Regions from separate parts of the Paraburkholderia sp. GV068 genome, predicted to be linked through region 3. Evidence: riboswitches for the same ligand, from Rfam matches in the RefSeq annotation. Region 3 holds a riboswitch; each other region holds the start of a gene.

Evidence for each region. A riboswitch is a leader RNA that binds a small molecule or an ion and turns the genes downstream of it on or off. The one in region 3 is predicted to bind cobalamin.
Region 1: it holds a riboswitch for cobalamin, as region 3 does, so the genes downstream of both, C8K18_RS08330 (TonB-dependent receptor domain-containing protein) here and cobA (uroporphyrinogen-III C-methyltransferase) in region 3, are expected to answer to the same signal.
Region 2: it holds a riboswitch for cobalamin, as region 3 does, so the genes downstream of both, cobG (precorrin-3B synthase) here and cobA (uroporphyrinogen-III C-methyltransferase) in region 3, are expected to answer to the same signal.

Annotation. Positions count from the first base shown of each region.
Region 1 covers NZ_QBUB01000003.1:152,391-157,320, reverse strand. The annotation lists gene C8K18_RS08350 (EVE domain-containing protein) at 125-583, opposite strand; RNA gene ssrS (6S RNA) at 669-850, opposite strand; gene C8K18_RS08340 (cell division protein ZapA) at 1,022-1,336, opposite strand; gene C8K18_RS08335 (hypothetical protein) at 1,333-1,689, opposite strand; cobalamin riboswitch at 1,908-2,257, shown strand; gene C8K18_RS08330 (TonB-dependent receptor domain-containing protein) at 2,346-4,232, shown strand; gene C8K18_RS08325 (iron ABC transporter permease) at 4,260-4,930, shown strand, end outside.
Region 2 covers NZ_QBUB01000011.1:187,499-192,428, reverse strand. The annotation lists gene C8K18_RS22335 (precorrin-2 C(20)-methyltransferase) at 1-695, opposite strand, end outside; gene C8K18_RS22330 (precorrin-8X methylmutase) at 692-1,318, opposite strand; gene cobG (precorrin-3B synthase) at 1,311-2,822, opposite strand; cobalamin riboswitch at 2,905-3,096, opposite strand; gene cbiE (precorrin-6y C5,15-methyltransferase (decarboxylating) subunit CbiE) at 3,181-4,431, shown strand; gene C8K18_RS22315 (cobalt-precorrin-5B (C(1))-methyltransferase) at 4,437-4,930, shown strand, end outside.
Region 3 covers NZ_QBUB01000006.1:5,543-10,472, reverse strand. The annotation lists gene C8K18_RS14130 (cobyrinate a,c-diamide synthase) at 1-537, opposite strand, end outside; gene cobO (cob(I)yrinic acid a,c-diamide adenosyltransferase) at 540-1,142, opposite strand; gene C8K18_RS14120 (cobalamin biosynthesis protein) at 1,139-1,570, opposite strand; gene cobA (uroporphyrinogen-III C-methyltransferase) at 1,567-2,289, opposite strand; cobalamin riboswitch at 2,493-2,737, opposite strand; cobalamin riboswitch at 2,807-3,088, shown strand; gene cobW (cobalamin biosynthesis protein CobW) at 3,254-4,363, shown strand; gene cobN (cobaltochelatase subunit CobN) at 4,378-4,930, shown strand, end outside.

The DNA of each region.
Region 1 (4,930 bases), on a different contig from region 3:
AACGGCACGACGCTTGCCGAAGCCGTTTGCGAGTCCGTTAGGCGCTCGTAACCTGAGCTTGGTTCCCTAATTTAACTTTGCTTCAACGTTGCTGCAGCGTTGCGGCAACGTGGGCCGCGCGACGTCAAACGAGCCGCGTCGTGATGAAGCGCCACTCCGCTTCGGTCACTGGCGTGATCGACAGACGGTTGCCTCTCGCGAGCACGCGCATGTCCTTCAGTTCTTCATGCTCGCGCAAGGCCGCGAGCGGAATCAACGGAATCTTCTTCTTGAACACGACGTCGACGAGCAGCCAGCGCGGCGTTTCCTGCGACGACTTCGGGTCGTAATACGGGCTCTTGCTATCGAACTGCGTGGGGTCCGGATAGGCCGTGGACGCAACTTCAGCAAGCCCCGCGATGCCCGGCTCGGGGCAGCTCGAGTGATAGAACAGCACGCCGTCGCCGATCTGCATGCCATCGCGCATGAAGTTGCGAGCCTGATAGTTGCGCACGCCCGTCCACGGCAGCGTGCGGTGCGCGGCGTTGGCGAGATGGTCGATGCTTGCTTCGTCCGGTTCGGACTTCATTAGCCAGTAGCGCATGAATCGAATTGAACGTTAGGGGTTTGAAGAAGCACGGCGCCCAAACAAAAACGGCACCGGACGCAAGTCCGATGCCGTTCCAAATAAGGTCCCCGCCTTAGCCGCTAGGCCGGCATCCTGAACCGGGGGTTCAGAATTGGTCGCAGTTAGCAGCACTTCGGGTACATCAGACAGAGTGACGCGCACGCCCGTGCTACAAATTTCCGCAACCGTGCACATGGCATTGGTTCAAGGAATATATGACCTTGGCGAACCAGGCAGGGAAGCTAAACCGATGAAGCAAAACCGATGACACTGAAACGATTGACTCAAACGTTGGGGACCTGTTCGCCTCGCGCAGTTCGTGCATGCTTCACGAACCTTGCCTGCTTACTTTCCGTTTGAATCCGCAGCCGGTATCAGCACCGGCCGCACTGCTCTCAACATGCTACTTGCAACTTACTGCACGCTGTACTGCTCGATGACAGTACCCAGTTGCTCGTTCATTTGATGCATTGTACGCCGGATTTCTTCAGCGGGAAATGCTTCTCCGTGACGCACGCTTGTTTGCAGCTTAAGCAGTTCGGATGCCAGCGACAGCGCAGCCATGACTGCAATGCGATCCGTGCCGCGCACGTTGCTGTTATTGCGGATCTTCGACATTTCGGCGTCGACTCGCGCGACTGCTTCAAGCAGCGCGCCTTCCGTTTCCGGCGAGCAGGCGAGGCGATAGGGCACGCCGAGAATCGATACTTCGATCTGCTTGGTCGTCATGCATTTTCTCCGTGGCGAGTGGCGTCGCTCTCTGTTTCGACCTCGTGCGGAGCGGGCTCGAGCAGATCGAGCTGGTTGTCCGGCTCGTTGTGCGCACGCGCACGCGGCAATTTTTCGAGGATCGCGTTCAGACGCACCTGCGCGTCGTCGATCTTGGCCGACAGCGCGTCGCGCTCCGCTTGCAGTGCGTCGCGTTCCTCGCGCAGCAGCGCAAGTTCCGTGCGCGTAGCTTCGGCTTCGGCGCGCGACTGCGCGAGTTGCTCTTCGAGCGCGAGGCGCGCTTCATTGTGGCGCTGGCTGATCGCGATCAGCTTGCCGATATTCTGTGAAAGTGTTTCGAGTTCGGTGAGCATGTGCTGCGTCCTCTAAAGACATCGCATTTTAGCGCGGAATGTCGCACGTTCCGACATTTGTCTCGTTTCGAGACGTAACAACCCCGCTTTTTGCAGCCTTTTTTCGACTGAAGAAGAGAAACTACGCGCGTGCCGGAGATCGCGTCGGACAATAGCTCGACCCTGTCCGAATGAATCGCTCTCGCGGCCCGCGTTCTTGACTGACTCAGAGGGCGCTCATACACTGGCCGCACTCTGGTGCCCGCGCGCATTTCATTGTGCGCGCAGTTAAACGGGAAGCAGGCCGCGCCGTTCTACCCGAACGCGCCAACCTGCGCTGCCCCCGCAACGGTAAGCGACCGCATTTCGCGTGCATTGCAGTTCGTCGCATTCGCTGCAGTTCATCGCTGCTCATCGCAGTTCAGTGCTGCGGTACGAATCGTATTTCGAACAGCAGTTCGCGCTTTTGCAGTTCGATCCCCATCGCGTGTTCCGGTTCAACTCGCGAGTGTGCCACTGCGCGTCACGCGTGGGAAGGCGGGATCGAAAGTCGTTAGCCCGGATACCGGCCAGAGGGAGGGGCGCGCGGCGCGAATTGTCAAAAGCGCACGCGCCTCGTTACGCGACGGCCTGCGGGGAAGCGGGCCGCGCACGCCATCCACGGGAAATCTCACTTCATGCTGTCCCCCATCGCCCGCGCGGTGCTGCTCGCTTTTGCCGGGCTGCCCCATCTCGCGCATGCGCAGGCCGCCGCGCCTGCAAACGCCGACGCTTCGTCCACCGCTTCGTCCACTGCATCGTCCACTGTTTTATCGCCCGTCGTGGTGACCGCCGAGCGCGGACCGCAAGCGCTTGCCGATACGATCCCGCAGACGTCGCTATTCGATCAGCAGGACCTGGCCGACACCACCGCAACGGATCTGCCCGGCCTGCTGCAACTCGCGCCCGGCGCGCAAATCTCGCGTACAGGCGGGCCCGGTTCGACGGCGAGCCTTTATTTGCGCGGCGCGTCGTCGACGCAATCGCTGATTCTCATCGACGGCGTGCGCGTCGATTCCGTGAGTCTCGGCACCGCGCAAATCGCGCAGATTCCGCTCGATCAGATCGATCACGTCGAGGTCGTGAACGGCAACGTGTCCGCGTTATACGGCTCGGGCGCGATCGGCGGCGTGGTACAGGTGTTCACGAAAGACGGCGGCGCGCATCCGCCGCGTTTCAATTTCTCTGTGGGCTACGGCAGCTATCACACGCAGACGCAGCAGGTGGGCGCGAACGGCGCATTGGATAAAGACGGCCGCACGACCTTCAGCATTTCGCTCGCGCGCTCGAAAGACGACGGCTTTTCAGCGCTGAATCCAAGCGAGGCGCCCAACGCGAATCCGAACGCGAACGGCTATCTGAACGAGAGCATTTCGGCGTCGCTGCGCCACAAGTTCAACGACCAATGGGACGCGGGCGTCCGCTATCTGCAGTCGAACGGCAACAACAGCTACGACAACGCGTACGGCGCGCCGACCGATCTGAACAACCTCTACACGAAAGTGCGGCAGGTGTCCGCGTTCGCCAACGGCAAGCTGACCGACTGGTGGACCACGCACTTCATCGTGTCCGAAGGCGACGACCGCAGCGTATCGAAGACCAACGGCCTCTACAACGGACGCTTCGATACCGACAACCGGCAATACACGTGGCAGAACGATTTCGCGCTGGCCGCGCAGCAAAAACTGCGCGTGGGCTACGAGCATCTCGATCAGAGCCTCGACTCCGATACGTTCGCCGCGCCCACGCGGCATGTCGATTCCGTCTTCGCGGGCTACACGGCGCGCTTCGGACGCAACCAAATCCAGGCCAACGTGCGGCGCGACCAGTACTCCGATTTCGGCGGAGCGAACAGTTACTATCTCGGCTATGGGTTCGACATCACGCCGCATTGGAAGCTGAGCGCAAGCTATTCGGATTCGTTTCGCGCGCCGAGCTTCGACGATCTGTACTATCCGCTAAGCGGCAATCCGTCGATTCAGCCCGAGCGCAGCCATTCGCTCGAAGCGGCGCTGCAGTACGCGTCGAATGCGTTGGGCGTGATGCGTTTGAGTGCTTTCCAGACGCGTTATTCGAATCTGATCGACTATCAGCAGGTCACGCCGGGCATCTATCTGGCGGAGAACGTGGGGCATGCAAAAGTGCAGGGGCTCGAGGGATCGTGGAGCGGACATGTGGGCAAGACCGATGTGCGCGCATCGGTCACGCTGCAAAATCCCGTCGATCTCGACAACGACGTGGACCTCGTGCGGCGCGCGCGGCGCTTCGCGTCCTTGACGGTGAACCGCAGCATCGCGGGGTGGCGCGTGGGCGGCGAGTGGATCGTGAGCGGCCCGCGCGAGGACAGCAGCGGCAAGCTCGGCGGCTACGGCATCGTGAATCTGTCCGCGCGCTACAACATCACGAAAGCCTGGTACGTGGCCGCGCAAATCCAGAATCTGTTGAACAAGGACTATGAAACGGCCTACTCGTATAACTCGCCGGGGCGCGGTGCGTATGTCACGCTCGGCTGGCAGCAGCAGTGATGCGCGCGCCATGTTGAGAGCGCGCCGATGAGCCGTCATCCAGGTTCCCTGCCCGCCGCATTGCACGCGATGACCGCGAAGCGCGCCGCCGCGATCTGGCTCGTGCTCGCGCTCGCCGCGCTGGTCGTGCTGATGGCGTCGCTCGCGTTGGGCAGCGTCTCGCTCGCGCCCGCGCGCTTGATCGAGGCGCTGTCGCCGCTGCATGCGTCGGCGTCCGCGTCCGGCTCTGCCAGCGCCTCCGACGATCTCGCCGGCGAAATCGTGCGCACGCTGCGCTTGCCGCGCGCATTGGCCGGTTTCGCGTGCGGCGCATTGCTCGCAATGGCCGGTGCGCTCTTGCAAGTGCTGTTGCGCAATCCGCTCGCGGAGCCCTACGTGTTGGGCGTATCGGGCGGGGCCGCGAGCTTCGCGCTGATCGCGATGATCGCCGGCAGCGCGTGGTGGCTCGTCGATGCGTCCGCGTTCGCAGGCGCATTCGTGTCGATTCTGCTCGTGCTCGGTCTCGCGCGCCGCGAGTTGTGGCGCGGCGAGCCGCAGGACACGTCGCCGCGTTTGCTGTTGACCGGCGCGGTCATCGCGGCGGGTTGGGGCGCGTTGATCACGTTGCTGCTGAACCTCGCGCCCGACAATCGTCTGCGCGGCATGCTGTTCTGGCTCACCGGCGACCTCAACGGCAATGCGATGCCGTGGACGGCGCT
Region 2 (4,930 bases), on a different contig from region 3:
GACGCCATCGGATCGACTTCGGCGAGCGGCACGATGCGCTGATTGCCCATCGTCGCGCGCTCGACGTACAGCGCGCGATGCGCGAGGCCGAGATCGCCGAGCACGCGCCGCACCTTGTCGAAGTTGCGGCCGAGTTTCATCACGACGGCGGCGTCGGCATCGGCGAGACGGCGGCGCAGTTCGTCTTCGGGCAGCACGCCCGACAGCACCGACAGGCTCTGGTTGCGATAGACGAGCGGCGCGCCGAGCACGGCCGCGCCGCCGAGCATCGAGCACACGCCCGGCACGACCTCGCTCTCGTAGCGCGCGGCGAGCCGGTCGTGCAGATACATATACGAGCCGTAGAAGAACGGATCGCCTTCGCAGATCACGGCGACGTCGCGCCCCGCGTCCAGATGTCCGCCGACGATCTGCGCGGCCGTGTCGTAGAAGTCCGCGATGATCGCTTCGTACGAAAGCGGCGGCTCGAGCGCCTCCGTTGTCACCGGATAGACGAGCGGCAGATGCTGCTGCGCGTCGTGCAAATGCGCCTTGATGATGCTGAACGCGTTGCCCTTCTTGCCCTTCGCGACGAAGTACGCGACCACCGGCGCGGCCTTCAGGAGACGCAGTGCTTTGAGCGTGATGAGTTCGGGATCGCCCGGACCCACGCCGAGTCCGAAGAGACGCCCTGCACGTTGCGGCGCGGCGGTCATTCGACCTCCGTCGCCAGCGCGTTGACCGCGGCGGCGGCCATCGCGCTGCCGCCGCGGCGGCCATGCACGACGACATACGGCACGCCGCGGCTGTCGCCCGCGAGCATGGCTTTCGATTCGGCCGCGCCGACGAAGCCGACCGGAAAGCCGAGAATCAGCGCGGGTTTCGGCGCGCCGGCATCGAGCATGTCGAGCAGATGAAACAGCGCGGTCGGCGCATTGCCGATCACGACGACGCTGCCCGCAAGACGCGGACGCCACAATTCGAGCGCGGCGGCCGAGCGCGTGTTGCCGAGTTCGCGCGCGAGGTCCGGCACCGCTTCGTGCGTGAGCGTGCAGATCACGTCGTTGTTCGCGGGCAGGCGCGCGCGCGTGATGCCTTGCGCGACCATGCCGGCGTCGCAGAGAATCGGCGCGCCTTGCGCGAGCGCGAGACGCCCCTCCGTGCCGGCATTCGGGGAGAACGCGAGATCGCCGATCACGTCGACCATCCCGCACGCGTGGATCACGCGCACCGCGAGCTTTTCGAGGTCGGCGGGGATGCGCGACAGATCGGCTTCGGCGCGGATCGTCGCGAAGGATTGGCGATAGATCTCCTGACCGTCGCGAATGTAATCAAGCATCGGTATCACTCATTTGAGTCGGGCATTCTGGTCGTGCGTCCTGGGCGTGCGTCTGTTCGGCTTGGGCGAGTTGCGCGAGGGTGTCGGCGGCTTGTGCGATCGTCAGTCGGCGCGCGACGCATTCGCCGAAACCCGGCTGTGCGTCGCGCCGGTAAACATCGTAGAGGCCGGGCGCCGCGGCAAGCAGCGTGAACGGCGCACAATGCGCGGCGGCGCAGGAGCGCGGGCAGCCGCTCAGGTGCACGTCGACGCCGGCGGGCAGGCGCGCGGCGAGTGCGAGCGCGTCGGCTTTGGTATCCGCGAGACTTTTTGCGCAGCCGGTGGAACCGGCGCACGCGATGAGGCGTGAAGCGGGGTCGTTGCGATCGCATGCAAAGCCCAGCGTTTTTAGCGCGGCAAGCACGGCGGGCACGGCATGTGTGGCGATGTCGGGCAGCAGAACGCTTTGCCACGGCGTGATGCGCAGCGTGCCGTTCGCGTGTTGCCGCGCCAGCGAAGCGAGGCCATGCAGCGCGGTTGCGTCGATGCGGCCGAGCAGCGGTTGACCGCCGACGTACCACGTTCCCGCGATACGCTGCGCGTGAGCGCCGACGCGCAGCGTGGCATCGGCGGGCGTGCTGCGTTGCCACTCGGCGAGCGCTGCGTCGCGCGTCAACGGGAAATCGACGTAGGTTTGCGCGTGTCGCAGGATTGCGTCGGCGGAATGTTCGGCGAGCAGGTGACGCATGCGGGTCGTGTCGGAGTCGGCGGCGAGATCGAGAAACGTATGCAGCAGCGCCCGCACCAGCGCCGGAACTTGCGACGGCAGCACGGCGGCGAGTGCGCCTGCATCAATCGTCGCCGAATTCGTCGCAGCAACCGGTGGACAACCGGCGAGGCCGAACACGAAGCGGATCTCGCCGGAACCACCCTGCGATGCCGCGAGCCACACGTCATGCGGATGATCGAGCCGCGCAAGACGCTCGCCGCCGTCGACGAGCAGTGCGAATTTCGGCGACAGCGCCGCGAAACGCGCGTCGCTTTGCAACAGCGCGAGCAGCGTCGCGCAAAGCGGCCTCGTGTCGAAGAGCGCGGAGGGGTCGCGCCCTGCGGCAGGGCTGATCATCACGTTGCGGATGTCGTCGGCGGCTGAAGCGGTGAGGGCGGCGGAAGAGTTCGCATCGGCCTCGGCGCGAGCATCAGCACGAGCCTCCGCCAAAGGCCCAAGCCCCGCATCGACCAGCGCCGCAATCAACGCCGCTTCCTCGCCGCCACGAACGCCGCGCAGTTGCAGATTCGCGCGGTTCGTCAACTCGATCACGCCCGCCGCGTGCCGCGTGCTCGCATCCGCGATTGCGTGCGCCTGAGCCGCGCTCAGTTCGCCGCCCGGCAGCTTGATCCGGCAGATGCCGCCGTCGCGCGCGGCGACGATCCGCGCGAGCCCCGGACACGCCGAGGGCCGCAGCGCGAAAGCCGCGTCAGGCAATACAGTGGCGGAGGGAGAAGCTCGATTCAAGACGGACACCGCGGTTAGCGTCGCGCGACGGCCCGAGCAAGCGATAAAGCGGCTTGGCTGCGGCATCGGTACACCCCGCCCGATGTTGGCTGGCACGAACAGTCTCGCCGGCAGGTCTCCTGGCTCGCAGGTCGTCGTCCGCCGCGGCCTTCCCGGTCGAACCAGTGGCGCTTAGCGCAGGCGGACTCGCTGCATACAGTTGCGGGGGCAGCCGCAGCGGCGATGGTTTCCCCGCTGTGTTCCCTCTTAGGCCCCGAAGGGCACCGGCGGCTGTATTATGCCTTTTTTCGGATAGCACAACGAGGCTGGACGCTTTGACCGGCGTGGCGCAGCGCATTGTTTTGAGAGACATCATGAGGAAGGATGCATGCCGGCGTGGCTGACGGTAGTGGGCATCGGCGACGACGGCTTCGCCGGTTTGGGACGGCCCGCGCGGCGTGCGTTGCTGGAGGCGTCGGCGATTTACGGCGGCGAGCGTCATCTGTCGATGCTGCCGGCGCGGCTCGCCGCGCGCCGCGCCGCGTGGCCGCGTCCGTTCGATCTCGCGCCGTTGCTCGCCGAGCGCGGCCGCTCCGTCTGCGTGCTGGCGAGCGGCGATCCGATGCTGTTCGGCGTCGGCGCGACGCTGGCCAGGCAGTTGCCCGCCGACGAGTTGCGCGTGCTGCCCGCACCTTCGTCGTTGTCGCTGGCCGCCGCGCGGCTTGGCTGGCCGTTGCAGGATGCGGCCGTCGTGTCGCTGGTCGGCCGGCCGCTGCCGATGCTGAACGCCCATCTGCATGACGGCGCGCGCGTGTTCGTGCTGAGCGCGGACGGCGGCACGCCTGCGGCGCTCGCCGCGCTGCTGAACGCGCGCGGCTTCGGCGCGACGCGCATGACCGTGCTCGAACATCTCGGCGGCGACGCGGAGCGGCGCATCGACGGCCGCGCGGATCAGTGGTCCGCGCGCGACGTTGCCGCGCTGAACCTGATCGCGCTCGAATGCCGCGCGACGGATGGCGCGCCGCGTCTGCCGCTCACTTGCGGCTTGCCCGACGACGCATTCCGCCACGACGGCCAGTTGACCAAACGCGATGTGCGCGCGATCACGCTCGCGCGCCTCGCGCCGACGCCCGGCGAATTGCTGTGGGACGTGGGCGCGGGCAGCGGCTCGATCGCCATCGAATGGATGCGCGCGCATCCGGCTTGCCGCGCGATTGCCATTGAAGCGCACGCGGAGCGGCAGCGCTTTATCGAACACAATCGCGATGCGTTGGGCGTGCCGGGGCTGCAACTCGTCGCGGGCCGCGCGCCTGAAGCACTCAACGGGCTGCCGACGCCGGATGCGGTGTTCATCGGCGGCGGCGTGACGGTGCCGGGTGTACTCGACGCGTGCTGGGCGAGTCTGCGCGACGGCGGCCGGCTGGTCGCCAACGCGGTGACGTTGCAAGGCGAGGCGGCGCTTGCCGCATGGCGCGAACAGCATGGCGGCACGCTGACGCGCATCGCGCTTGCCGATGCGCAACCGCTCGGCGGATTCGATACGTGGCGGCAGGCGTTGCCGATCACCTTGCTCGATGTGGTGAAGTCTTCAAGCGCCGAGCGCGCTGCAAGCCGCCCACAGCCCGAACGCTCCGCCTGACCGCGATGCGCGACGAAACCCCCGAACAACCCGCGCCGCTGCGCAGTGGCTACACGACCGGCAGTTGCGCCACCGCGACGTCGCTGGCGGCGGCGCGTCTGCTGCTCGCGGGCGTGGTCAGCGACATCGCCGAAATCGTGTTGCCGAAGGGCCAGCATGTGCCGATGCCGCTCGTGTTCTGCCGCCTGACCGACGACGGCGCCGAGGCCGGCACGATCAAGGACGCCGGCGACGATCCCGACGTCACGCACGGCGCCGTGGTGTTCGCGCGCGTGCGCCTCGTCGCGGAAGCGGGCGTGGTGTTTCGCGCCGGACCGGGCGTGGGCACCGTCACCCGCGCCGGACTGACGCTCGCGGTCGGCGAGCCGGCGATCAACCCCGTGCCGCGTCAGATGATGACCGCGCACCTCGCCGAACTCGCCGCCGAGCACGGCTATCGCGGCGGCTTCGAAGTGACGATCGGCGTCGAGGGCGGCGAAGCGCTCGCGCTCAAGACGAT
Region 3 (4,930 bases):
TTCGATTTCATCGCTTGCTGCGAGGTGGCCGCACCAGCGCAGCGTCGACGGCAACGCTTCTTGCAGCATCTGCGCGTGACGCGCGGAGCCGACGCGGTTAGCGAGCACGCCATGAAACGGCACGTGCGGCCTGAAATTCGCAAGCCCGAACGCGACCGCGCCGAAGGTCTGCGCCATCGCCTTCGCGGAAATGACAGCGAGCACGGGCACGCCGAAAGCGCTCGCGAGATCGGCGCTGCTCGGTGTGCCGTCGAAGAGACCCATCACGCCTTCGATCAGGATCAGATCGGCTTCGGCCGCCGCCTCGGCAAGCAGACTGCGGCACGCGTCCTGACCGACCATCCACAGATCGAGCGACAACACCGGCGCGCCGCTCGAGTGCGCGAGAATCATGGGATCGAGAAAGTCGGGCCCGGTCTTGAAGACACGCACGTGCCGCCCGAGCCGCCGATGGTAGCGCGCAAGACCCGCGGTGATCGTGGTCTTGCCCTGGCCCGACGCGGGCGCGCTGATGAAGAGCGCGGGGCAGGCGGACACGTTCAGAACTCCACGCCGCGCTGCGCTTTCACGCCTTGCTCGCGATACGGATGCTTGACGATGCGCATTTCGGTGACGAGGTCGGCGGCTTCGATCAGCGCGTCGGGCGCATGACGGCCTGTCACGACCACATGCAGCATCTCTGGACGCGCGGCGATCACGGACAGCACTTCGTCGAGCGGCAGGTACTCGTACTTGAGCACGGTGTTCAGCTCGTCGAGGATCACCATCTGATAGTCGCCGCTTTCGATCATCCGGCGCGCTTCGTCCCAGCCCTTGCGCGCGGTCGCGATGTCGGCGTCGCGGTTCTGCGTGTTCCAGGTGTAGCCGTCGCCCATCGTGACGAAATCGCAGTTGGCGATGGCGCCGAGAAAGTCGCGCTCCGACGTATGCAGCGCGCCCTTGATGAACTGCACGACGCCAAGACGCATGCCGTGGCCGAGCACGCGCACGGCCATGCCGAACGCAGCGGTCGTCTTGCCTTTGCCGGTGCCGGTGTTGACGATCAGCAGACCCTTTTCGACGGTCGCGTTGGCCTGTTTCTTTTCGTGGCCTTCGCGCCGGCGTTCGGTCATGCGTTGATGCGATTCGGGATCGGTCTTCATGGAAGGTCCTGGTCAGTGAAGGTGGCGCTGCGCGGCAGCGCGTGTTCGGTCGATGCAATCGCCACGGTGACGCCCGCGTGAACGGTTTTGCGAGCGACGAGATACTGCGTGTGAGTGGCAGCGTGGATCGACGCGCCGAGCAACGCACACGGTTCGCAGACGCCGTCGACGCCGAGATGCTCGCGCGCCGCCGCCGACGGCTCGGCGACATGCAGCGCGGCAATCTGCTCGCGAGTGAACAGCTTCAGCGGTAACCCGTGGCGCGAGCAGAACGCGAGCAAGCCGGGTTCTTGCGCTTTGGTTTCGATCGAGGCGACGGCCGCGATGTCTTCGAATGAATGCGAGCCGAGCGCTGCGCGCACAGCGTTTTCGATTTCTTCCGCCGACGTCTGCAAGCGGCAACCGATGCCCACGCTAAGCGTTTTCATCGGACATCCTTCGCCAGCGACGCCACGCCGCCGATCACCACGATCGCGGGCGAGCCGAGTCCCGCGCGCGCGACGGCATCGGCGAAATCACCGAGTGTCGCGAGCGCATGCCGCTGCTCGGGGCGCGTTGCGGATTCGATCGCGGCACACGGCGTCTCTGCCGACATGCCCGCTGCCAGCAACGCGCCGACGATGTCGTTTAGCCGCCGCATGCCCATATAGATGACGAGCGTCATGCGCGTGGCGGCGAGCGCGGCCCAATCCGGCTCGCTCGTGCCTGCGCCGTGGCCGGTCACGAACACGACGCCTTGCGCATGATCGCGGTGCGTGACCGGAATGCCGATGGCCGCCGGCGCCGCAATGCCGGCCGTGATGCCGCTGACGATTTCGACGTCGACGCCCGCCGCATGCAGCGCCTGTTGCTCTTCGCCGCCTCTGCCGAACACGAAGGGATCGCCGCCCTTCAAACGCGCGACGCTGCGCCCTTCGTTCAGATGCGCGAGCATTTGTTCGGCGATGCCGTGTTGCGGCGTCGACGGATGACCGCCGCGCTTGCCGACATACACGATGCACGCATCGGCGCGCGCAAATTGCAGCACGTCGGGGTTCACCAGATCGTCGACGAGTATCACGTCGGCTTGCGCGAGCGCGCGGGTTGCCTTGAGCGTCATCAGTTCGACGTCGCCGGGGCCTGCGCCGATCAGCCATGCGCGTTTCATCGCGGCATGCGCCGCGTCGGCGCACATGCAATCATGCAGCGTCGACATACACGCAATGTGATGGAAATTGAAGTCATTCGAAACTGTGCATTCGCGCACGACAGCAAACGCGGATTGCAGACCGCTTCCCTAAGTCGTGCTTGAGCGCCTTCACATCCGTCCCTCGCGGATTCCGGCGGCCGGCGGCGTGACGTTGAGAACGCACGGCCGCCTCCGCGTCTGGCCGGTATCCGGGCTGGCGGCCTCACGCGCTTTGCCTTCCCGCCCACATTCGTTCGAATGTGCTGGACAGTGGCACTGAAAACGCATGTGCGGCGCAAAAAATAATCGCGCCGCCGGTCGCTTACCGTTGCGGGGACAGCACAGGTTGAGCGCAAGCGCGCTGCCTGTTTCCCGTTTAACTGCACACGCGAGCGCATGTGCGGGCACCAGACGCGCGCATACGATAGCACACGGCAAGCCCGTCCGATAAGCGCGCCGGGCTTGCGTTTTCTTGACGGCGCAAGGCGCGCGGCCTACACTCGCACGCACTTCTGGTGCTCGTGTGCGCGCTCGTGCGCATGCAGTTAAACGGGAAACAGGGCGCCCGCCTCGCATGGATCGGGTCAACCTGTGCTGCCCCCGCAACGGTAAGCGAAAAGCGACGTCATGGCGGTTTGCATGGCGCCGCGGAGCCGGCTTCGATGTCCACGCGCAAGGCCGCGTCGGCATATCACCACTGGGCGAGAAATCACTCGTCCGGGAAGGGGAAGCGGCGCTTTCGCCAGCCCGGATACCGGCCGGAACACGAAGGGCGAACGCCGCGGGGAAGCGGCGCTGCGCTCATGACCTCATACCCGTATTCTGCGTTTCCCTGGTGTAGCGGCAAGGCCGTCGTGCGTTCCCGCGTTTTGCGATGCGACGTCATGCGCAAAGCGCGTGATTCGGCCGGCCAGCAGATGCAACTCTCACGGATGGACTCACCATGCAAGTTCAGATGCGCAAGATTCCCGTCACCATCGTCACGGGCTTTCTCGGCAGCGGCAAGACGACGTTGCTGCGGCACATTCTTCGGAATGCGGGCGGCAAGCGCATTGCGGTGATCGTCAACGAGTTCGGCGAGCTCGGCATAGACGGCGAAATCCTCAAAGGTTGCGGCATTGGTTGCGATGAAAACGGCGTCGAGACCGAAGGCCAATTGTATGAACTGGCGAACGGTTGCCTGTGCTGCACGGTCCAGGAAGAGTTCTTTCCAGTGATGGAAAAGCTCGTCGAGCGCCGCGAGCAGATCGACCATGTGCTGATCGAAACCTCGGGGCTCGCGTTGCCGAAGCCGCTTGTGCAGGCGTTCAACTGGCCGCAGATCAAGAACAGTTTCACTGTGGATGCGGTGATTACGGTGGTCGATGGACCCGCTGCGGCAAGCGGTCAGTTCGCCGAAAACCCGCTTGCTGTCGACGCGCAACGCAAGGCCGATCCGAATCTCGACCACGAGTCGCCGCTGCACGAATTGTTCGAGGATCAGTTGTCGGCTGCGGATCTGGTGATTCTGAACAAGACCGATCTGCTCGACGAAGCAGGCCAGAACGCGGTCGAAGCCGTGATTCGCGCCGAAATTCCGCCGCAGGTGAAGATCGTGCGCGCGCATAAAGGCGAACTCGATCTGCACGCGTTGTTCGGACTTGAAGCGGCGTCGGAGGAAACCATTCACTTGCGCCACGATCACCACGGTTCGGCCGACGACGCCAATCATCATCACGATGAGTTCGATTCGGTGGTCGTGAATGCAAAGGCACAGTCGCGTGAAGCGGTGATCGCCGCGCTGCAAGGACTCGTGGAAAACAACACGATTTATCGCGTGAAGGGTTTCGCGGCGTTGCCGGGCGCGCCGATGCGGCTCGTCGTTCAAGGCGTGGGCCGGCGCTTCGATAGTTATTTCGATCGACGCTGGCAGCAAGGTGAACTGGAAGAACTAGGCGAAGGCGCCGAAAGCCGCTTCGTGCTGATCGGTGAAGACCTCGACCAGGCTGCGCTACAACGCGCGTTCGACGCGGCGCTCGGCGTCGCAGCCGCTGTCGCCGCGCAACAGACGTAAGCAGGTATAGACACATGCATCTGCTGCGCACCACGCCGGGCGGTTTCGTCGACGATACGCAAGGCGTGATCCGCATTGATCAGCGGCCCGCGGACATCGTCATTCTGAGTTCCGCGGATACGACGCTGTCGTTGCTCGCGAGCGTGTTTCCGCGTCTCGGCGACGGCTTCCCGAGCGTGCGCCTCGCGAATGTCACGTATCTGCGGCAGCCTGCCTCCGTGGACTTTTACGTCGAAGACGTGTTGCAACATGCGCGCGTCGTCGTGGTCGATCATCTTGGCGGCGAGGCGTACTGGCCATACGGCATCGAGCAGGTGGTCGCGCTTGCGGAGCGCAAACAGCAGACGCTCGCGATGTTCTCCGGCGATCTGCAGGAAGATCCGAACCTGCTCGCACGCAGTACCGCCGATGCCGATCTCTGCCATCAACTGTGGCGCTATCTGCGCGAAGGCGGGCCGCAGAACGCCGAGGCGTTCCTGCGCTGCATCGCGCATCGCGCTTTACGATGGGGACGCGAACCGGCGCCGCCGCGCGCGTTGCCTGCCGCGTCGCTCTACCATCCCGCAT